4 regions of the Cellvibrio japonicus Ueda107 genome follow, and region 1 is predicted to be linked to each of the others. Evidence: predicted binding sites of a transcription regulator. Region 1 holds the regulator's gene; each other region holds the start of a gene.
The links. Region 1 encodes FliA, which starts transcription of late flagellar genes. Its sites were predicted from a motif close to TAAAGTTATNNNNNNNNCGGCCGATANCC; they were not measured.

Region 2: motA (flagellar motor stator protein MotA) is a predicted target of FliA. The motif match lies at 2,722-2,750, and genes of this name have one in related genera.
Region 3: CJA_RS19860 (flagellin N-terminal helical domain-containing protein) is a predicted target of FliA. The motif match lies at 2,359-2,387, and genes of this name have one in related genera.
Region 4: flgM (flagellar biosynthesis anti-sigma factor FlgM) is a predicted target of FliA. The motif match lies at 2,046-2,074, and genes of this name have one in related genera.

The regions. Positions count from the first base shown of each region.
Region 1 is NC_010995.1:2,468,797-2,474,467, reverse strand. Features, by position in the region: gene flhF (flagellar biosynthesis GTPase FlhF) at 1-1,356, shown strand, start outside; gene CJA_RS10410 (MinD/ParA family protein) at 1,544-2,368, shown strand; gene CJA_RS10405 (RNA polymerase sigma factor FliA) at 2,418-3,161, shown strand; gene cheY (chemotaxis response regulator CheY) at 3,380-3,763, shown strand; gene CJA_RS10395 (protein phosphatase CheZ) at 3,799-4,602, shown strand; gene CJA_RS10390 (chemotaxis protein CheA) at 4,679-5,671, shown strand, end outside.
Region 2 is NC_010995.1:1,372,642-1,378,312, reverse strand. Features, by position in the region: gene CJA_RS05750 (DUF1993 domain-containing protein) at 36-548, opposite strand; gene motB (flagellar motor protein MotB) at 713-1,714, opposite strand; gene motA (flagellar motor stator protein MotA) at 1,728-2,585, opposite strand; gene CJA_RS05735 (Hsp70 family protein) at 2,885-4,573, shown strand; gene CJA_RS05730 (RDD family protein) at 4,574-5,671, shown strand, end outside.
Region 3 is NC_010995.1:2,236,916-2,242,586, reverse strand. Features, by position in the region: gene flgK (flagellar hook-associated protein FlgK) at 1-85, shown strand, start outside; gene flgL (flagellar hook-associated protein FlgL) at 182-1,771, shown strand; gene CJA_RS09360 (flagellar protein FliT) at 1,944-2,270, shown strand; gene CJA_RS19860 (flagellin N-terminal helical domain-containing protein) at 2,487-4,583, shown strand; gene CJA_RS09350 (flagellar protein FlaG) at 4,645-5,052, shown strand; gene CJA_RS19855 (flagellin N-terminal helical domain-containing protein) at 5,497-5,671, shown strand, end outside.
Region 4 is NC_010995.1:2,255,309-2,260,979, forward strand. Features, by position in the region: gene CJA_RS09425 (chemotaxis protein CheV) at 69-1,031, opposite strand; gene flgA (flagellar basal body P-ring formation chaperone FlgA) at 1,237-2,007, shown strand; gene flgM (flagellar biosynthesis anti-sigma factor FlgM) at 2,182-2,496, shown strand; gene CJA_RS09445 (flagella synthesis protein FlgN) at 2,579-3,055, shown strand; tRNA gene CJA_RS09450 (tRNA-Arg) at 3,178-3,254, shown strand; gene CJA_RS09455 (16S rRNA (uracil(1498)-N(3))-methyltransferase) at 3,303-4,028, shown strand; gene CJA_RS09460 (sulfurtransferase) at 4,145-4,966, shown strand; gene CJA_RS09465 (hypothetical protein) at 5,030-5,671, opposite strand, start outside.

The DNA.
Region 1 (5,671 bases):
CAAAGCCTGGTGGCCGAGCGCACGGCTGTTCCTCCCAAGGGGGCCGTATTAATGCCGGCACAGGATCATCCCAATGCGGGGAAAACCGGTAGCCAGCTGGTCGAGGAAATCGAGCGGGCCCACCAGCGCATGCTGGCCGCGCGCAAAGCGGAAGAATCTGCAAAAGAGTTCCTGCTCAGTAAACAGGCGGAAGCCCGCCAGAAGCAGGTAGAGCCGGCAGCCATTACCCGTGTCAATGCGGCCATTCCCCGTCATGAATCCAGCGAGCGCCGCCGCACACGTGTTGAGTCAGACCTGGCAGCCGCTGCCAATCTTTCCCGCACCAGAAGTGCGGAGAAAAAAGTCCTTACCGCTGCTGAAAAATATCCCTTGGTTGATGAAGAATCACCACTGGTTATTGCCCCGGCAGCCAGTTCAATGCAGCCTGCAGCAGTTGAACCCGTGGCGAAAGCCAACCCGGATGCCAATACACAATTGGCAGAGCTCCAGGCGGAAATTGCCGATATGCGTTTTTTGCTGGAACAGCAACTGGATCGCCTGACCGGCGAAACTGCCCAGGCAGCTGATTCCCCTGTATTGGCCAGTATTAGCCGACGCCTGGAGCGTATGGGCTTGGCCAAAGATGCTATTACCCAAGTGATCGCCCGTTGCAACAAGCATAAAAGTCTTGCCGAAGCCTGGCCTGATGCCCTGGCTAACCTGGCTCACCAGCTACCTATCCACGGGCGTGATATTGTGGACCAGGGGGGGATTTTTGCGTTCGTCGGACCAACCGGCGTCGGCAAGACCACGACTATCGGTAAGCTGGCTGCGCGTTATGTATTGCAACATGGCGCTGATAAAGTGGCTTTGATCACTACGGATACCTATCGTATTGCTGCCCATGACCAACTTCGCTCCCTGGCGCGTATCCTGCGTGTACCGGTCAAGGTGGTTGATGAGGCCAACTCCCTGGACATGGTACTGCGCAGCCTGCGCCACTGTTCTCTGGTGCTTATTGATACCGCCGGTTTCCGCCATGGTGACCCCCACCTCAAGGCGCAGCTGCATGCGCTGGCAGAGCTGAAGCAGGTCAATACCTATCTGGTAATGTCTTGCAATAGTCAGGCACAGATGTTGAAAGCATCGATCCATGCCTACGGCGCAGCGCGCTTACAGGGCTGCATCCTGACCAAATTGGATGAAACTGCCAGTATGGGCGAGGCGTTAGGGGTTGTTATGCAGAGCCGGTTACCGGTTGCCTATACCACCGATGGACAAGATATCCCTAAAAACATAGAAGTAGCCCGTGCCCATCAATTAGTATCGCGGGCCGCAGCGCTACTGAAGGCGAATCCCGCCTCGGCAGTGCTTTAAGGGTGTTAAAAAATTGAACAAGTTGATTAGAGTTTGGTTATAAGTGATTAATTTTTCTGGGAAATAAGAAATTAATCGGGCAGCTTTTTAATCTCTAACTATAATCAGTTCACATTTATACCCGGTAAAAAAACTCCCGGCGAGCAGGGTTCTCGCATGATGTTTAAACCTTGATGGGTCAAGAGTGATGAGTCAAATGCGGCCAGTACAAGTGATCGCGGTCTCCGGCGGAAAAGGCGGGGTAGGCAAGAGTAATATCTCTGTCAATCTGAGTATTGCCCTGGCAGAGATGCGCCGCCGCGTAGTGTTGCTGGATGCTGATCTGGGGCTGGCCAATGTCGATGTGCTCCTGGGCATCAAGGCCACTCATACCCTGGCTGATGTACTGGCAGGCACCCATAGCCTGAGCGAAGTCCTGGTAACCGGGCCTGGCGGTGTCAAAATTGTACCCGCGTCTTCTGGTGTCCAGCGTATGGCGGAGCTCAGCGCTGCCGAGCATGCTGGATTAATTAATGCTTTCAATGAGTTATCTGATCAAGTTGATGTATTGGTGATAGATACGGCAGCGGGTATTTCCGATACCGTCATCAGTTTTGTACGCGCCGCCAATGAAGTCGTTATTGTGGTTTGTGATGAGCCATCTTCTATTACCGATGCCTATGCCCTGATCAAGTTGCTCAATAAAGAATACGGCATGATGCGTTTTCGCGTGGTCGCTAACATGACTCGCACTGCGGCAGAAGGCCAGAATATGTTCAATAAGCTCAATAGTGTCTGTGAGCGTTTTCTGGATGTAACCTTGCAATTCGTTGGGCAGGTTCCCTTTGATGAAAACGTACGTAAAGCCGTGCAAAAACAAAAAGCGTTGCTGGAATTTGCCCCTGCCTCGAAGGCTGCGGTAGCGATTCGCAACCTTGCCCAGGTGGTGGATCGCTGGCCATTGCCAAGCTCTCCTACCGGTCGCCTGGAGTTTTTCGTCGAGCGCTTGCTGCTCGCTGCCAATGCGCGCTAGCCGGTACTCGGAGTCAATTGAAGCGTGCGAGTTATGAAGGTGCTGGGTAATGGCCGCAGTCAACGGTTTAACCATGTACGATAAGAAGCAGTTTCTCGATAATCCCATCAATGTCGAAGACTATGCGCCTTTGGTAAAGCGCATTGCTTACCACATGATGCTGCGTATGCCTGCCTCGGTGCAGGTGGAAGACCTTATCCAGGCCGGCATGATCGGCCTGATCGAAGCCTCACAAAAATATGATGCCTCGCGCGGGGCCAGTTTTGAAACCTATGCGGGTATTCGTATTCGCGGGGCTATTGTCGATGAAATGCGCCGTGGTGACTGGGCTCCTCGCTCCGTACATCGCAATGGTCGGCGTATTTCACAGGCCATGGCCGCCGTCGAGGCGCGCACGGGGCGCGATGCCAGTGACACAGAAATTGCGGCTGAACTGGATGTCGGCCTTGATGAGTATTATCAAATGCTGCAGGACTCCTCCGGCAGTCGCCTGTTTAGCTACGAAGAAACCTTCGGGGAAGAGGACAGCAATATTGATGGCTCTGATCACAGCAGTGTCTTTGCCAGTCCATTAGAGAGTATCCAGCGGGATGGCCTGAAACGTGCGCTGGCGGATGCTATCGCCTTGTTGCCCGAACGTGAGCGCCTGGTGCTGGCGCTTTACTACGATGAAGAGCTAAACCTGAAGGAAATCGGTTTGGTATTAGGTGTGAGTGAGTCCCGCATCAGCCAGATTCACAGCCAGGCAGCGGCGCGTTTGCGGCAAAAAATGACGGCTTGGCACAATCCCTGAACAATGCGGTTTGCACAGGGGCAATGCAGTTTGATGGAAAAGTGTGCAGTCGCCTGGTTCAACAGGTGTAAAGATGGCAAACCGGGCTACTGCCGAGAGGTTTTGGGCTATGATTGGCAGCAAAAGTTGATATTTTCCGCCAGCGTGGCTGGCCTAAGTGTCAACGCCGACTAGACTATGAATAAACGAATTTCCCGCCAGGGTGAGTGGAGGTTGCATTGGATAAGAACATGAAAATCCTGATTGTTGATGACTTTTCGACAATGCGACGGATTATTAAAAATCTGCTGCGCGATTTGGGGTTCTCCAATACCCATGAAGCAGATGATGGTGTTACAGCGCTGCCAATGCTGAAAAATGGTGATTTCCAGTTTTTGGTAACCGACTGGAATATGCCGGGAATGACAGGTATTGATTTGCTTAAAGCAGTGCGCGCAGATGAAAAATTGCGCAGCCTGCCAGTGTTGATGGTCACCGCAGAAGCCAAGCGCGACCAAATCATTGAAGCAGCCCAGGCTGGCGTTAATGGGTATGTGGTCAAGCCGTTTACTGCACAGGCGCTCAAAGAAAAAATCGAGAAGATTTTTGATCGCGTAGGCTAGCCTGTCGCACACCAACAATACATTAAGGCACTGCAATGGCATCCGACATTCATGTATCTGCCCATACCGAGTTTATTTCGGAGCTGAAAGAATGCGCCAAGCTCCTCGCTGACAAGTTGCACCATAGTGACTATGAGGCGGCCTCGATACTGATCCAGGCGCTGACCAAAACCCGGGATCAGCATATCTTCCAATCTGTCGGGCGCCTTACCCGCGGTTTGCACGATGCTATTGTCAATTTCAATGTTGATGCCGACCTGAGCAAAGAACCTCCCAAAATTGCCAACTCCGATATCCATGACGCTACCAATCGCTTGAATTACGTTATGGAATTAACGCAAAAGGCGGCGGAAAAAACCATGGATATGGTTGATGAGGCCGCCCCCATTGCAATGAACCTGGGGCAAGAAGCATCCAGTTTGCGTACTGAGTGGGCGCGTTTAAAGCGTCGCGAGATGACCGCCGATGAATTCCGCCAGCTCTATGAGCGCATGGACGGTTTCCTTGGGCAAATGGTCACGGGTACCGGACAGCTCAGTAAGAATTTGCAAGATATCGTTTTGGAGCAGGGGTTTCAGGATCTCACTGGCCAGGTACTTAAGCGAGTCATTGGTTTGATCAATGATGTTGAAAAAGACCTGGTTACCCTGGTTCGTATTGCGGGACAGGTGGAGGAGGTTACGGGCCTGGTCAATGATGTTGAACAGGATGAGCAGGATCGCCTGATCGTTCAAAAACGTAAAACCGAGCCGGAAGGCCCTCAAATAAATAAAGAACGTGCCGATGTAGTTTCCGGGCAGGATGAGGTAGATGACCTCTTATCGAGCCTGGGCTTTTAATATCCCACCCTGGTCGGGTTTCAATAAGCCTCGCCATAAGCGGAGCAACACAAATCAGGGTTATGAGGAACAATGAATGAGTTTTGGTGACGACGAAGATATTCTTCAGGACTTTCTGGTAGAGGCGGGTGAAATTCTCGAACGCCTTAACCAGCAGCTGGTAGACCTTGAACAGCGACCTGAAGATAAAGACCTGCTCAATGCCATCTTCCGTGGGTTCCACACGGTTAAGGGCGGCGCAGGTTTTCTGTCACTTACTCCTATGGTGGAATGCTGTCACGTCACCGAGAATTTGTTCGATATATTGCGCAACGGAAAGCGCACAGTCACGTCTGAATTAATGGATGTGGTGCTACAGGCACTGGACATGGTAAACCAGCAGTTTGAGCTGGTTTCCCAACGTGAGGCATTGCCTCCGGTTGATCCGACTTTAATTGCTGCACTTGAGCGTTTGGTTTCTTGTGCTGATCTGGTGGAAGTTGCACCGGCATCGGTGGTTACGCCTGCACCTTCTCCGGCTCAGGGAAAAGCAGCACCGGTAGCTGAAGGCGACATTACCGACGAAGAGTTTGAACAATTACTGGATGCAATTACCGGAACACCTGCCAATCCATCTACACCTGCTGCTGCGGTGACTGCCAGTAGCGATGAAATCACGGAAGAGGAGTTCGAGTCATTACTCGACCAGTTGCATGGCAAGGGAAAAGGGCCTGGTGTTGTTGTACCAGCACCTGCGCCTGTCGCCAATACACCCGCGTCCGGTAATGAAATCACCGAAGATGAATTTGAAGCGCTTCTCGATCAATTGCATGGAAAAGGGAAGGGGCCCGGTACTTCACCGGCGGTGGCAGCTGCTCCGGCAGTTCCGGTGGCATCTTCAGTATCGACTGTATCTGCTCCAGCACCGGAAACAATCGGTTCCGATGCCATCAACGAAGATGAGTTTGAGGCTTTGCTGGATCAATTGCACGGTAAAGGCAAGGGGCCCAGTTCAGAAGCAAACGCAAGCGCTGCATCTGTTGCTGCCCCTGCGATTAACAAACCTGCACCGGTAAAGGCATCATCCACA
Region 2 (5,671 bases), 1.1 Mb from region 1:
CCTTTTTATTGGGTAACAATTGTTGTAGCTGCCATTCAGGACTTATAGGGCATAGGCCCGAGATAATCTTTCTTGCCTATGTCCACACCATTGTGACGCAGAATTGCATAAGCCGTAGTGATATGGAAATACAAATTGGGAATCACATGCTGGATGGCAAACTCATACCCTGTGAGATATTTTCCCTCCCAGCGCGGTTGGCTGATACTGCGCTCTGCAGCATCCTCAAAATCGCTGGGTGAAAACTGGGCCAAATATTCAATTACAGAGTGGATACGTGCCTTGAGTTCAGCTAACGAAGTCTCGACATCGGGATGAACCGGGGCAGACTCCTGCTTACCGGTTAACCGTGCCACACCCAACTTGGCGGTATCACAGGCAATTTGCACCTGGCGAATCAAATTAAATTGGTCCGGGGCCAAACGCGAGCCCAATAAGACACCGACATCAACTCGCTTGGCTTCAGCATAGGCTGCGCCCTTATCCAGGACAGCATTCAGGTTATTGAGCATTTTGCTGAATTGTACAACGGTTAAATCATAAAGCATGACAGTCTCCTTCACAGAACGATGCCACAAGCGTGGCGAATGGCGGAGAGTGTAGACCATCGCCCGTGAAAACACAGTGACATTCGTAACCCGAACAACACCCGGCTCACCTCAATCGTAACGACACATTGAATAAAAAACCCGACGACTGTCGGGTTTCAGAGTTATGGCGAGGAACTGGATGCATCGATAGCATCATCGATCTGGGTCGGCGACATAAACTGCGGCGGCGGTGTCGGTTGTCGTGCCGGCAGTTGAGCATCGGGTGCGCGGAGCAATTGATCACTGCTGATACCTGCACCGGAACCCAGCGCATCGGCAACCGCTTTTTTCAGCACAATAATCGCAATACGGCGGTTGATAGGTTCAAGCGGCTTATCCACCAGCAGAGGGGCAACGGATCCCATGCCCTGCACTGTCGCCACCTTATTTTCCGGGTAGGAGCCCTCAAGCATTGCACGCCGCGCTGCATTGGCGCGATCCGCCGAAAGTTCCCAATTGGTGTAGGTTGCATTGGCGCCATAGGGCGTTGCATCTGTATGGCCGGTAATACTAATTTTGTTGGGCACTTTATCAAGGATAGGCGCCAGGGCCTGCAAGACTTCCTTGGAGTAGGTCTTGAGATTGGCGCTGCCCACATCGAACATGGGTCGCTGATCTTTATCCACAATCTGGATGCGCAAGCCCAAGGCCGTAAAATCAATCAGGATTTGATCTTTGATCTGCTGGAATACCGAATCCAGTTGATTGATTTCCGTCTCTAGCTGCTCTTTCAACTCTTGCAGCTGTTCATTCTCGATACGCTCCATCTCGCGCTTGATCTTGTCTTCGGTAACCTCCTGATCATCCTGGGTAAACTCCTGGGTATTGGCTGTTTCCATCGTGTCCTGTTCGGCCTGGGATTGCTGTATGGGCCTATCCTGATTAATCAGTCCCAAGTCAGCACCGCCCTCACCAATCACATACTGGCTACCCGGATCCTGGAAGTATTGTGAAATCGCCTTTTTCTCCTCCTCCGTCGTACCTCCCAGCAACCACATAAGCAGGAAGAAGGCCATCATGGCAGTCATAAAGTCCGCCAGGGCCACCTTCCAGGAGCTACCGTGATGACCATGGCCACGGCCTTTTCTCTTTTTGATAATGAGCGGTTGCGCACCCCTTTCCATTTATGGAACCACCCTATTTTTTACTGGCGCGATACTGTTCTTCCAACTCGCTGAAGCTGGGACGAACACTGTGGAATAACACCTTGCGGCCAAACTCCACAGCAACCTGGGGCGGCACACCGTTCATGGACGCTACCAGCACCGCCTTGATGCATTCAAAGGCGCGGGACTCATCGCGAACCTTGTGATTGAGGTAACTCGAAAAAGGTCCGATAAAACCATAGGCAAAGAGAATCCCCAGAAGCGTACCGACCAGGGCCGCCGCCACCGATGCCCCGATCTCTGAAGGCGGGCCGCCAATCTTGCCCATGGTAATCACCACCCCCAGTACAGCCGCCACAATGCCGAAACCCGGCAAACCGTCCGCTGCATTCTGGATAGCCCCGGGCACAATGGATGCTTCCTGATGATGCCCTTCCAGTTCCTGCTCCATGAGTGACTCCAGTTCATGGGGAGCCATATTGCCCGCCACCATAATGCGCAGATAGTCACAAATAAACTCAACAATATGGTGATCTTTGAGAATTTCCGGGTAGTTGGCAAAGATAGGACTGGATTCCGGTTCTTCGATATCTCCCTCAATCGCCATTAAACCTTCGCGGCGGGTTTTATTGAGGATGTCATAGAGCAGGGTGAGCATGTCGAGGTAGAAGATTTTGTTGTATTTGGAAGGGGTCATCAGCGCCCCCGCTGATTTGACGACATTGATCGTCACCGACAGCGGGTTACCAATAATCATGGCGCCAAACGATGCACCACAAATAATCATAATTTCAATCGGCGACATCAGCGCCAGGGCATTACCACCGTGAATGACAAAACCACCAATCACACAGCCCAGGACAACAATGATCCCCAAAATAATATTCACACAGTTTCTCCCAACAAAACCCGGCTATTTATCGAAAAAGGCGGCAAAATCGCCTGTTTTTTGCACAACACCCTTGTCGTAAAAAAGTCTTTCCTGAGTATAGGCAGAGTCGCCGGGGCTTCAAGAGCCCCTGCGCTGTTAGCGGCCAGGGTTCACAGAACTTGATAGCAAATGCTATCCACAGTGCCATGGACATTTCGTGCCAAACCCGCTTAAATCGCCCGTCTCCATCAATGGCTTGAGCCCGATTAAGCGCTCGCCAGTGGTTCATGGATTTCCGTCGCAACAGGATCAACACAATGGCAATTATTGGCATAGACCTAGGCACAACAAACAGCAGCTGTGGCATCTGGACTCCAGAGGGAGTCAAGCTAATCCCCAATCGCCTCGGCGATTACCTGACTCCATCAGTCGTCGGTCTGGATGACAGCGGCAACCTGAGTGTGGGACGCATTGCCAAGGAGCGCCTGATCAGCCATAGCGACAAGACCGTTGCCGTGTTCAAGCGCCTGATGGGGACCGAGCACAAAATCAAAATTGGCAACCGTTTTTTCAGTGCCACCGAACTCTCGGCAATTGTACTGCGCTCGCTGAAAGAAGATGCTGAAACCTTCCTGGGAGAACCGGTCGTCGAAGCGGTCATCAGTGTACCGGCCTATTTCAATGACAACCAACGCCACGCCACTAAAATGGCAGGCGAGCTGGCGGGCTTTAAAGTCGAGCGCCTGATTAATGAACCCACTGCTGCCGCCATCGCCTATGGCTTGCACGAAAAGCAGGAGGGCACTTTCCTGATCCTTGATATGGGCGGCGGCACCTTTGATGTATCTATCCTGGAATTCTTTGAAGGTGTTATGGAAGTGCATGCCAGTGCAGGTGACAACTTCCTCGGCGGGGAGGATTTTGTCGATGCAATGGTCGATGACTTACTGAACCAATACAGTATCAACCGCCAAAGCCTCGCACCTGCACAGCTCAACCAGCTATTGATGCAGATGGAAACCGCCAAACGCCGCATCAGCAGTAAAGCGCTAAACCCCATTCAAATCACCCTGGCAGGCCAACAGATCGACTTCCAGCCGGATGAGGCATGGTTCACCAAGGTGGTGACACCTTTATTACTGCGCGCCAAGCGCCCTATTGAGCGCGCGCTTAACGATGCCACTATGTCACCGCAAAGCATCGATGACGTAGTGCTGGTAGGCGGCGCCACGCGTATGGGTGTATTCCGCTCCATGATTGGACGCATGTTTGGCCGATTGCCCTCCTGCCACCTGGACCCCGATTGTGCCATTGCCATGGGCGCCGCTATCCAGGCGGGCTTGAAGGCCAAAGACCAGGCGCTCAACGATATTGTCCTCACCGATGTCTGTCCCTACACCCTGGGCACCGATGTGGTTAACGAAAGCAATAACCAGGGCGGTTATTTCCTGCCAATCATCGAGCGCAATTCGGTGGTTCCCATCAGCGTGACACGCCGCCTGGTGACGGTGCACGACAACCAGGCACAAATCAGTGTGGGCATTTACCAAGGCGAAAATCGCCTGGTGAACAAAAACGTGTTCCTTGGCAAAGTGTCCATCGATATTCCCAAGGCTCCTGCCGGTAAAGAGGGCGTAGATGTACGCTACTCCTACGATATGAATGGCTTACTGGAAGTGGATGTCACGGTTATCTCCACCGGAAAAGCTGTCAACAAGGTGATTGAACACTCACCCGGCGCACTCACGGCAGAAGAAATTGAAAAGTCGCGCCAGAAACTGGCAGCACTCAAATTCCATCCGCGCGACCAGGAGAGCAACCGCGCGCTCATCGCCCGCGGCGAGCGACTCTACGAGTCCAGCCTGGGAGAAAAACGCCAGCAAATTGCGCAACTGCTGGCCGACTTTGACCAAGTCCTCGAGCGCCAAAACCCGCCGGAAATCCAAAAAGCCGCTGCACAATTGGAGACCATCCTCAATCGCCTGGATAACGAGGAATGGTTTTAAATGAACATATGGGAAATACTGGAGCTGGAGCCCACCAGTGACAGCCGCGATATCAAACGCGCTTATGCGCGCAAGCTAAAAACAACGCGACCGGATGAACAACCAGAGGCCTTTCAGGCGTTACACCACGCCTATAAAACGGCATTGGACTACGCTGCCTACCAGCATTACCAAGCACAGCAAGAGCAACCACCGGTAACAGACGAATCTCCCGCAGAAAACACCGTCCAGGCCTCCGCTCACGTCGCCTCAGCAGAACAGAGCAGCCCCGCAGGCACAGGTTCTGACAACATTGGCACACAACCACAACCGGAAGTCCCGCTGGCTGAACCCGAGTCAAGCGCGCTGCCACCATCGGCAGGGTTATCATCGGCGGAAGGCCAGGCCGAAACACCTGGCGAGCCATCCCTGGCGGAAGAGCCCAACCCCTACCAAATAGAAGGCGAACGTTTGGTAGCACTGGCCCAGGCATTGCTCAATACCACCAGCGAGTTGCATATGCCTGAATCCTGGGAGTTTTTGATGCGCTCCCCGTTTATCCTCGACGATCAATTCAATTGGCGTTTGGGCCTGGGCATCTTGCAAGTCATCCAGGAACACAACAAACGCAACCATAATAAGCCGCTGATCCTGATTGGCTCACGCGTACTCACCTACCTGGACAGCATCTTTAACTGGAAGCTTAACCAGCATCATATTTATCGTTTCTTCGAGGAGGAGGAATACGCTCCATTACTCGCGCAAATCAGTGAAACTGAGCCATTGGAGCAATCCCGGCAGGCAGTGGAAGGTGTACGCGGTGCCAGCAGCATCAAAATGGCTAAACCGGTTCTGCAACCGGAAACCCTTTACTACGCCAGCCCGATGAAACGCCTTGCGGCCCTGGTTATTGATCTGGTGGGTATGTTTTTTATCTCATCGCTCCTGCTCAGTGACCTGGCGCGACAAACCGGTAGTGATAACGTTAATAATGCTGTGCTTATCATTCCCCTCGTGCTTGGATTTTTTTATTTCTGGGCATGTGAGTGTTCATCAACCCAGGCAACCCTGGGCAAATTGATTATGGGCCTGGTTGTCACCAACAAACACTTTGAGCGC
Region 3 (5,671 bases), 230 kb from region 1:
TCGCTTCCAGCAACTCTATCAGGCGAATGCGCGGGTTATTACGGTAGCGCGTGAGTTGTTTGATACGCTGCTGAATGCATTGTAAAAACCTTACCCAATCAGTTTGGATCAGTTTGTGCATGAGTCTCTGTAATTGTCTTGGTAGCGGCAATAAATTGCCGATATTAAACGGAGCCTAGTCATGCGCGTATCCACTTCGCAAATCTACAACATCGCCACCTTGGGCATCAGCCAGGCGCAATCGTCGGTCACCAAAATCCAGGAGCAGATGGCCACGGGGAAAAAAGTGCTATCGCCCGCCGATGATCCGGTGGCGGCGACGACGATTTTGCAGCTTAACCAGGAATTGGCGCGCACTGAGCAATATAAAAAAAATATTGATATCGCTGAAAATAATTTAAATCTTGAAGAGTCCAGTCTCCAGACGATTGTCAGCCTGGTTCAACGTATGCGCCAGATTGCTGTCTCTGCAGGTAATACCGCCGTTCTGACACAGGCAGACTATGCGGCCTATGCCGCTGAAGTTGAAGCACGCATGGATGAATTGCTCAATTTACAAAATACCCGCAATGCATCCGGTCAATATATTTTTGCGGGTTACCAGAGTTCGACCAAGCCTTTTACCAGCGATGGCGGCGGCAATTTTTCCTACCTGGGTGATGAAGGCCAGCTGCGTTTGCAAGCGTCCGCATCCGTCAGTGTTCCGGTAAGCGATTCCGGCAAAAAATTGTTTGTCGATGTACCCAGCGGACACAACACCTTCACAACATCTGCCAGCACCGCTAACAAAGCGCTGCCTCCTGCAATGATCAGCGTAGGCGAAGTTATTGATCAGGAAGCCTTTGACCGTTTGTATCCCGATGATCTGGTGATCAGCTTTAACCGTACAGGGCTTGGTGTCGTTTTTAGTGTGACGGAAAAAACATCCGGCAAGCAGCTTATTACTAACCAGACTTATATCGCCGGCCAGGATATTGAAGTGGCTGGTGCGCGATTCCGTATTGTTGGCAATCCCTACTCGGGTGAGCCGGCTGTTCCTGCAACCCTGAATTTTGGCTCTGGTGCGAGTTTTCCTGTCGATTTTTCGGCAGCGCCAACAACCCTCACCGTGACCGTGGGGGCTCGCACAGAGACGCTGTTGCTGGATGCGAATGTGAACAGCGCGGCGGATATGGCCGCCTTACTCAACAGTACCACGGGAACCCCTAGCAACCAGGCGAAGTTGGCTGCATTGGGGGTCACCCTGACACCCACAGGTTTTACTGTGGCTAATGGCCTGAATATCACGGTTTCCGGTGGCAATCCCGATACAGATGCCGCCTTGGGCTTTCCAAGCCAGGGGATGGGAAGTGCGTCTACCAATGGCGTAACCGCAGTTAATGGCGATAGTTTTTTTGTGGAATCTACCGACAAACAAGGTTTGTTGACGACCTTGTCGCGCTTTGCCCAGGCAATGCGCGAGGTAAAAGATAGCCCTGAGAGCAAGGAAAAATTGGCGGAGCTGGTGGCTAAAACCCTGACCAACCTGGAGAGTGCCATTACTAACCTGGCTGCGGTTCAGGGCGACGTGGGGGCTCGCCTGAATACCCTGGAAAGTTCACGGGATCTGAACCTGGATGTTACCCTGACCACCAAAACGGTGCTTTCCAGTTTGCAGGACCTTGACTATGCCGAAGCGTCAATCCAGCTTTCCATGCAATCCTTTGTATTGAGTGCCGCCCAGCAGAGCTTTGTTAAGGTAAGCCAGTTATCCCTGTTCTCTTATTTCTAAACCTGGCTGAAGCGAATTCCAATTGGGCAGGGATGACCTGATCACTTGGCGTGGGCCAGGATATTTTCCTCGCTACAACAATCTTTTTGCTAGGCTTGCCCACACAGGTTCAATGTGTGATAAAAATCGCAATGATCCTATCTGCCAACTCTATCCGCTAAGAGCGCTGCCTATGAATACCGATACATTGCTGGCCCCATTGGAGCGTGCACTGAGCCAGTCCCAAGCCCTGTTATCCCTTGCCCGGGCGGATGATTGGGAATCCTTCGAGACGCTGGTACAGCAACGCCAACAGGGTTTGCTGAGTATCCAGGATACCGAATACCTGCAATCACTGGCGGCAGCGGAATTGGGCCAGCGCGCTGCAGCCCTGGTGCGTGAGATCCAGACTATTAATGAACAACTGGCCAACTTGGCGGAGACACGTAAAACAAAATTGGTGTCGGATTTGCGGCAGGCTGGTCATGCAGCAAAGGCTATTGATGCCTATGGTCGATAATTTGACGAAAACAGATTTTTTATAACTTTTTGTTTATTAAATTGGTTTCTCATAGCGTAAGATTTTCAAAACCTGCCTAAAAATCCCCTAAAGCTACTCCCGGATGTGTCGATAACCTGTTCAGAAGTGCTGATAAAGCAGTTGCCCTCAGACTTCATCAACCGACTAGTTTGAGCAGTTATTCCTGCACACAGACATTAATCCAGGAGATTCATCATGGCTTTAGTCATTAACACAAACGTTGCCTCTCTGAATGCTCAGCGTCAGTTGATGAGTTCAGGCAACGCGCTTGACCGTGCAACCGAGCGTTTGTCATCCGGTGCGCGTATTAACTCCGCCAAAGACGACGCTGCCGGTTTGGCAATTTCCAACCGTATGACCTCACAGGTGCGCGGCCTTGACCAGGCGATTCGTAACGCCAACGACGGTGTATCGCTGATCCAGACCGCTGAAGGTGCGCTGTCCGAATCCACCAACATCCTGCAACGTATGCGTGAGCTGGCCGTCCAGTCTGCGAACGGTATCTATACCGCCAGCGACCGTGCCACCTTGAACGCTGAGGTGAAGCAACTCGTATCCGAACTGGATCGTATCGCTAAAACCACTTCTTTCAACGGCCAAAACCTGCTCGACGGCAAACTGGGTAACATTGACCTGCAAGTAGGTGCCAGTGCCAACCAAACCATTACCCTGAAAGTCCCTGCAATGGATGCCAAAACCCTGGGTATGGGTTCTACCAGTGTGGATTTGATGGGGGGCGCATCAGACATTGATTCGCTCACTGGTGATCTGGTATTGCGTGAAGGCAGCATTTTGATCAATGGCCAGTCCATTATTAAAGGCACTGATGAGTTTGACGGTGCAGGCACCGGTGCAACCAACAGTGACCAGGCGTTGATTGACCACATTAATAAAAATGTTAATGGTGTTACTGCCTCTACTTATGCTGTCGCAACAGCAACCAGCTCAGGTGACGGTATATTAACGTCCTCTGATTCAGTGACTGTAACCCTTACCAACCTTGATGGTACAACCGCTGCCATTAATATCGGTGGTGGTGTCAATGGAACCAGCAGCCTGCAAGAGCTGGTTGAGAAAATGAATGCAGAAAGTGGTGGCAAGTTCTCTGTTGCTATCGGTGATGATGGCAAAGTGTCCATCTCTGCAGAAAATGTGAGCAGTATTGCGGTTACAGGTGCAACAGCCGCAACTGCGTTGGGGGCTGGTATTACAACAGCTGCCAATGCACGTATTGTGCTTAAGGCAGATAATGGTGATCCAGTTACTGTTACCCGCGGTTCAAATGGCACCCTTGAGCAATTGAATGCCTTTGGATTCCGTGAAAATGATAAAGCTGGCACTGTAGAAGGCTTTGCTGTAGGTAATGGCAACCTGGCTGCAGGCGATTTAAAAATCAATGGCGTGGATATACCTGCCACAACCACAGATCAAACTGTGCCTAATGGTGCTTTGTCCGCTAAAGTTGCGGCTATTAACTCTGTGTCAGATCAGACGGGAGTTTCTGCTACCGCGTTCACTTCTGTGTCTCTGGATTTTGGTTCAGTTGCAGTTACCAGCTTGGCTGGCGGTACTTTTGCGCTTAACGGTGTTGATATTGCCATTACCGCAAACCCCACCAGCCTGGCCGCTGTTGCCAAAGAGTTCAATGACAAGACCAATGAAACCGGCATCACCGCCACTGTTTCCGGGACTCGTATTGTCCTTGAGGGCAATGTAGGAAAAATTTCCTTTGGTACCAGCACAACAGCGACTAATGCGGTTGAAGATGTGCTCACAGACACCAATAACGTTGCCCTGTTAGCGAAAGCCGGTGATGAAAGTAGCGCCGTTGCTGTTGCCGATGGCGATTCGGCAGACGGTGGTATCAAATTAACCAGCAACAACGGCAACCCCATCTCCGTACAGCACAAAGATACCGCTGCGCAAACCAAAACCGGCTTGCTGGATTCCAACATCGCGACTGGCGGCGCCTTTGGTACTGCAATCGCCTCTATCAGCATTGACACCCAGGCCAACGCTCAAAAAGCCATCAAGGTGATCGACAACGCGCTCACGACTATCAGTGATGTGCGTTCTGAGTTGGGTGCGGTTAACAACCGTCTGGACTTTACCGTCTCTAACCTGGCGAATATCTCTGAGAAGACCTCGGCAGCCCGTTCACGTATCACCGATGCTGACTTCGCTGCTGAAACTGCTGCTCTGAGCCGTTCACAAGTGTTGCAACAAGCCGCAACGGCGATGCTGGCCCAGTCCAATGCCCGTCCGCAGCAAGTATTGTCACTGTTGAGATAATCAGGCTAACACCCACCCGGCCCCACAAGGGCAGGGTGGGTTAACAAGTGAGGACTAAGTTATGAACGAAGTCACTAAAATCACTTCGACCCCGGTACAGACCAAGTCTGTGCCGGTTTCGTCGTTGCCTGGCCAGATTCAACTAGCGGGTAGTGGGCAAGGTCAAAAAACCGGCAATCCTTTGCCGCCTGCCGTCGAAGCGGCAAAATCCCGTCCTTTGGAAGGGGTTGATCCGCAGGAGATACAGGAAAAAATTACCGCTGCTGTTGCTCAAATGAATGAATATATTCAATCAACCCAGCGTGACTTGCAATTTACTTATGACCCGGGTTCGGGGGAGACAGTAGTGAAGGTTTTGGATCGCGAAACACAAGAGTTAATTCGTCAAATCCCCGATGAAACTTTTTTGCGAATTGCCCAGCACCTGAGCTCAGAGGAGCCTGTAAGGCTGTTTAGTGCGGAGGCTTAAAGGCCTTATTTATCAATTGGTTATGGTGTTTTTCCTGGTTTGGGTACAACATGTGCCACATAAAAAGAGCAGCATAGACTGCTCTTTTTTTTATCCCAAAATAATTCGATTTTTTTCAAAAAATACCGCTCTATTATCGGTGTAAAACGGATGTGGTCTGCACAGGTTTTTAGTTTGGATTAATCCCTTTTTTGTGTGTTTTCGGCACAGCCTCCAAATCTCCTTCAATTTTCTTGGCACAGTCTGTGCAAAAGTCGACTCAGGCGGCCCGTATAGAAATCCTGTTTGTAACAAACCGGTTTGTTAGCAAATTTCTTACAAGTCTTGCCACGAAGTTCCAATGGTCCGCGATAGCCCGCTGTTCGTCGCTGTTCCTGAACTTCATCAGTCGACTTGTCACAGCAAACGCAACTGTGAACAGGAACAATCATTAGGAGATTCATTATGCCTTTAGTCATTAACACCAATGTCGCTTCCTTGAATTCACAGCGTCAACTGATGAACTCGGGCAGCGCTCTCGACAGAGCCAGTGAGCGTTTGTCTTCCGGCCAACGCATTAATTCTGCCAAAGATGATGCCGCAGGCCTGGCGATTTCCAACCGCATGACATCCCAGATCC
Region 4 (5,671 bases), 210 kb from region 1:
CCAAAATCAGGATTACCACCTGAACACCGGGAGCATCCGCTCCCGGTATCGCGACCTATACAGGTTGATCAGGCGCCTGGTTGAACCGCAGGCAAGAGGCTCTCACCGGTCATTGCCAATACACGATCATTGACACGACGGGCCAGCTCATCCGGGTGGAACTTGGCAAGGAAATCATCCGCGCCAACCTTGCGCACCATCGCCTCATTAAACACCCCACTCAGGGAGGTGTGCAAAATAATATGCAGGTTTTTAAGCTCAGGATTATTGCGCACTTCGGCAGTAAAGGTATAACCATCCATCTCCGGCATTTCAATATCGCAGATGATCATAATCAATTCACCGTAGGGGTCCTTACCTTCCTTCAACAAGCTTTTAAGGTACGCCAGCGCTTCGGCACCATCCTTTTTCAGGGTTGTGCGAATCCCCATACCCTCAACGACACGCTGGATCTGCTTGCGCGCAATGGTTGAGTCATCAACGATAAGGACATGCCGCTGTACCGCGCGCTCGGCAATGCCATCCTGGATGACGCCTGCACTGACCTCTTCGCGGATTGGCGATACTTCAGCCAGGATTTTCTCAACATCAATAATTTCTACTAACTGGCCATCGACCTGGGTCACAGCGGTAAGGTAGTGCTCCTTACCTGCCCCCTTGGGTGGCGGGTGTATATCTCCCCAGTTCATATTCACAATTCGCTCGACCGAACGAACCAGAAACCCCTGGGCGGTACGGTTGTATTCAGTGATGATGACAAAACAACTTTCTATATCTGGTAGCGCCCGCTTACCAATCGCCAGATTCATATCCATGATTGGCAAGGTTCCACCGCGAATGTGCGCTACACCGCGCACAACGGAACTACGACCGGGAATAGCATTCAATTGCGGACATTGCAGGACTTCTTTGACCTTGAAGACGTTAATGCCATAAAGCTGCTGTCCCCCCAAACGGAACAGGAGCAGCTCGAGACGATTTTGACCAACCAGCTGGGTGCGCTGATTGACACTATCCATTACGCCAGCCATGTAGCTACCTCATTGATAGGGTGGGAAGAGGCCCCAACCAGAAACCGGGATACCGGCATAGTCTTTGCTTTTTTACCACTATCACCGCTTAGCGGCCTTAAAGCGTCAATCTTTAGCGATATACCGCTGCTGGCGACAGCTCTCTGATATACCACCGGAGAAGTTCAGTGACGCCAATTCTTACCTAGAGAGAATAGGACAAAATATGGAACTTCCTAGTTTTTATAAAACTTTCTTTGCCGCCAAGGCCAGTATTGGCCGGCAGCGGCAGCTATTTGCCGCACTCTTCATCAGTTTGGTGTTTTTATGCTCTAGCCCCGATAAAACCCAGGCCTCAGTGGTAAATCATCACTTCTACCCATTGGCAGAACTCAAACAGGATACAGCCAATTTTTTGACATCCTATTACCAGCATTTAGGAAGTCTGGAGGTGAGTGTCGGCAACCTGGATAGGCGCTTGCGCCTGAACCGCTGTAACGATCCAGTTGAATTTACCCCGCGCGACAGCTCGGGCACTGGAGGAAATATCAGCGTACAGGTGAAATGCCAGACCCAAGGTGGCTGGACTTTACATATCCCTGCGCAGGTTTCTGTATTCCGCTCTATTCCTGTCGCCATGCGCGACCTGGCTCGCGGCGAGCAAATCTCAGCAAGTGACATTCAATGGGAAACTATCAACATCAGCCTGCTGCGCCAAAGCTATCTTCTTGAAACAAAAGAAATTATTGGTCTGGAGGTCAAACGCAACATCGGTTTGGGAAGCCCGTTTCTGAGCGCATCCCTGGATGCCCCCAAGGTCATATATCGCGGTGAAACCGTCGACCTGGAGTCTTCCGTCGGCGGTATTAACGTCAGTGCCAGCGGCACGGCCCTGGCGGATGGGCGCCTCGGACAAAAGATACGGGTAAGAAACAACCAATCCGATCGCGTAGTAACAGGCACGGTTGTTGCTTCAGGAAAAGTCAGTGCACGTTAACAGGCCAATCGCGCAACAGGATTTTGTAAATAAGTTGCTAAAGTATTTGCTAAAGCGGCCGATAGCAGAAGTAAGCGCCCTAAAATCCGTCTCGGACAAGCCAATATCAAGGCTTCCTGGAACGGCCTGGCCGCAACAGCAAGACATAGCAACTGAAATACACTGGGGAAACACATGAACTTTGATACCAACAACAGCATAGGCGCCCTGGGTTCCAAAACAACCCGTGGCAAAGTCTCTGCCCCGACTACTGAGGGCAAATCCACCACGCCGGAAAAGGCAGCTGCCCGCACGGATATCGGCGACCAGGTTGTCTTGAGCCAGGAGGCGCAAAGCGCTGGCCGCCTGCAGGCCAAAATCAACAGCCTGCCCGATGCCAACCTGGAGCGAGTTGCAGAAATTCGTCGCGCCATTGCCGAAGGCCGATTCGAAATCAATCCTGAACGCATAGCCGAAAACATGCTCAACCAGGAAGATTTATTGAATTAACAGGGGCTAACGCACCCTCAGGTACTGCCCCCCAGTCATTGCCTGTGGAATAAAACCCCATACACAAAACGCAGAGGTTGCTATGTCTCTTGATGCTAACCAATTGCGCCAGATGCTGGCGCAGGATACCGACGCTGTCCATCAGCTCAAAACCCTGCTTCTGCAGGAGCGCGATTTACTTCCCAGCCGCAACCACGATCAACTGAGCCAAATCCTCGAACAAAAAACGGTATTGGTTGACCAGCTCAACCAACACGCCCAGATTCGCCAGCAACTCCTGCGCACATTGGGACTGCCAGAAAATGCCGATGGCTGGGATCTGTTTCTGCAGCGCAATAGCCTCACCCTGTCGCTGCGCGACGGCTGGAAACAATTAATGGAAGATGTTGCCGAGTGCAAAGCACTCAATGAAATCAATGGAAAACTTATTGCCCGCTCACGCCAGACACTGGATCACCTGCTCAACCTGCTGCGCGGCAAGGCACCCGCACCGAGCCTCTACACGGCCAATGGCGAGCAAACCCAGCAGAGCCACTCCCATACCCTCGCTAAAGCCTGATCCACTTTCTGCTGCTAATCCATGCCCTGTTGACAGCCCCATTGCCAACAGGGCAACACAATCTGCGCTAACGCCTTGGATTCTCACGCAAAACTACCTACAATGCCGTCTCTTTTTTTCCTGCTCCGGTAGCTCAGTTGGATAGAGCAGCCGCCTCCTAAGCGGCAGGTCGGACGTTCAAATCGTCTCCGGGGCACCATCTCTCAATAGCCTGATTGGCCGGCAAAACACTCGCGGTGCAACTCCCATGAATCTGGTGCTTCTCACAGAACAAGACCTGGAGTCCAGTCATGGCAACCTCTGGCGAGCGCGCATCCGGGATGTCCGTCGCTACTCCCATATCACCCGTATCCACGGCGCCAAGGTGGGCGATAGCCTCAAGGCCGGCATCCTCAATGGCCCCATAGGACAAGCACAAATACTGCAACTAACCGATCAGGAGATTCTGGTTGAGCTAAACAACCTGGAGCTGGTATCGCCACCAGCGCTCCCCCTGACACTGATGCTGGGGCTACCGCGCCCTAAAATGCTCAAGCGTATTTTTCAAACCATTGCCACGCTGGGTGTGAAGCAGCTCTACCTTATTAATTCCTATCGCGTGGAAAAAAGTTATTGGCAAACCCCCTTCCTGCAAGACGATGCCATACACGAACAGCTTATTCTCGGCCTCGAACAGGGATGCGATACCCAACTCCCGGAAGTCCACCTGATCAAACGTTTTAAACCCTTTGTTGAAGATCATTTACCCGACCTGATTGGACATTCACGGGCACTGGTTGCCCACCCCTACACAGAAGCACCCTGTCCACGCGAATTGAATAAACCCGTCACATTAGCGGTTGGACCTGAAGGTGGATTTATCCCTTACGAAGTGGATATGCTCGTCCGCAACGGCTTTACGCCCATCACCCTGGGGCAGCGGATTTTGCGTGTCGAAACAGCCATTCCCTTTCTCTTAAGCCGCCTGTTTTAACAAAACAAGCCCATTGCGAAAAACAACAAAAAACGCACAAAACGTACATTTTTTATATTCACAAGCCTAATAAATAGTGCGAATATGCGGCGATAGTATTTATAAGACCCGCCATCATGAACCGCTTGATAACCGCCAGTGAGCTGAAACAACACATCAACAAAGGTGCGATTATTTTCGATTGCCGCTTCCGCCTGAACGATCCCGATTGGGGGCGCCAGGCTTATCGCCAAGGGCATATTCCCGGCGCTTTCTACCTGCATTTGAATGAAGATCTTTCATCACCGGTTCAAGCCCATGGCGGTCGCCATCCTCTTCCCCAATGGCAAACACTGGTTCACACACTGAACCGTGCAGGGGTTACACCACAATCCAGCATACTACTTTACGATGATGCGCGTTTTGCCTATGCAGCTCGCGCCTGGTGGTTATTAAAACAAATAGGATTGCACGATGTTGCATTGCTCGATGGTGGATTTGAAGCCTGGGTAGCCATGGGTGGAGCCCTGGACAGGAGAGAGCCCAATCCCAGGGCTGGCAATTTAAAAATAGCCTCAATCACGGCAGCCATACGTGAGCGTACCGACATTATTGCTAATGGCGATCAATATCTATTGATCGACTCTCGTGAACCCAAGCGCTATCGAGGCGAAGAAGAGCCTATCGATCCGGTTGCTGGCCATATCCCGGGAGCCTTGAATTTTCCATGGCAGGAGGTCACCGATGATAAAGGCTTTTGCAAACCTGTCGAGCAACAACAAGCTCGTTGGCAAACCGCCAATACATCAAAGGAGATTGTGGTCTACTGTGGCTCCGGCGTAACTGCTTGCGTTAATTTATTCTCCCTTGAGCTTGCTGGTATTCCCGCCACCCTCTATCCAGGAAGCTGGAGTGATTGGTGCAGTTATACAGACGCACCGATTGCTACAGCAGAATAAAAACCACTCTTCCCCTGAAAATAAAACGGAGGCAATTGCCTCCGTTTTATTTTGCATCAATGACTATTGCGCATATTCATACTCAATACGGACATCCCACGGATTACCATCATAATCATCCAGGTTGGAGCGGCCATGGTAGCGCATCAAATAACGGCCATTGGGATCGTAGGCGATGTAAATCGGGTCGGCAAACAGTGATGCAAAAGCACGCGCAGGAGCAATACGGAAATAAATCCAGTCCTTGCCATAATCCTTATCGTACGCGGGAGAATCCGTACCTTTAACCACACGAACCTCAAGAGCGATAGTTGTCATACGGATAGGATACGCAAGGTCAAAACGCAGACGCTTACCCGCAACCAGCTGATCCCAGTTCAATTGGATATAGGCATCAAAGCCGGCATCTATCACAACACGGGCATTATCAAACAGGGTCTTACTGTTATTCACCTTGCCCTTACGATAGTTCAGTATCAATCGGGGACCATCAAACTTGGCCGAGATCTGCTCGTTATCACGAATATCCGTGAAATCAAACTCCGGCTGGAATAAAGCCCCGTTATAAGTCAGCGTCTTACTGGCGAACCTGTCACCGCCAGGTGTCAGATAGTGGACACGAACCTGGCGGTTTTCATCAATATTGGTGTAAAGCTCACGATACACCAGCTCGCCATTAGCCAGGTTATAAGCACTGCCAGCGAC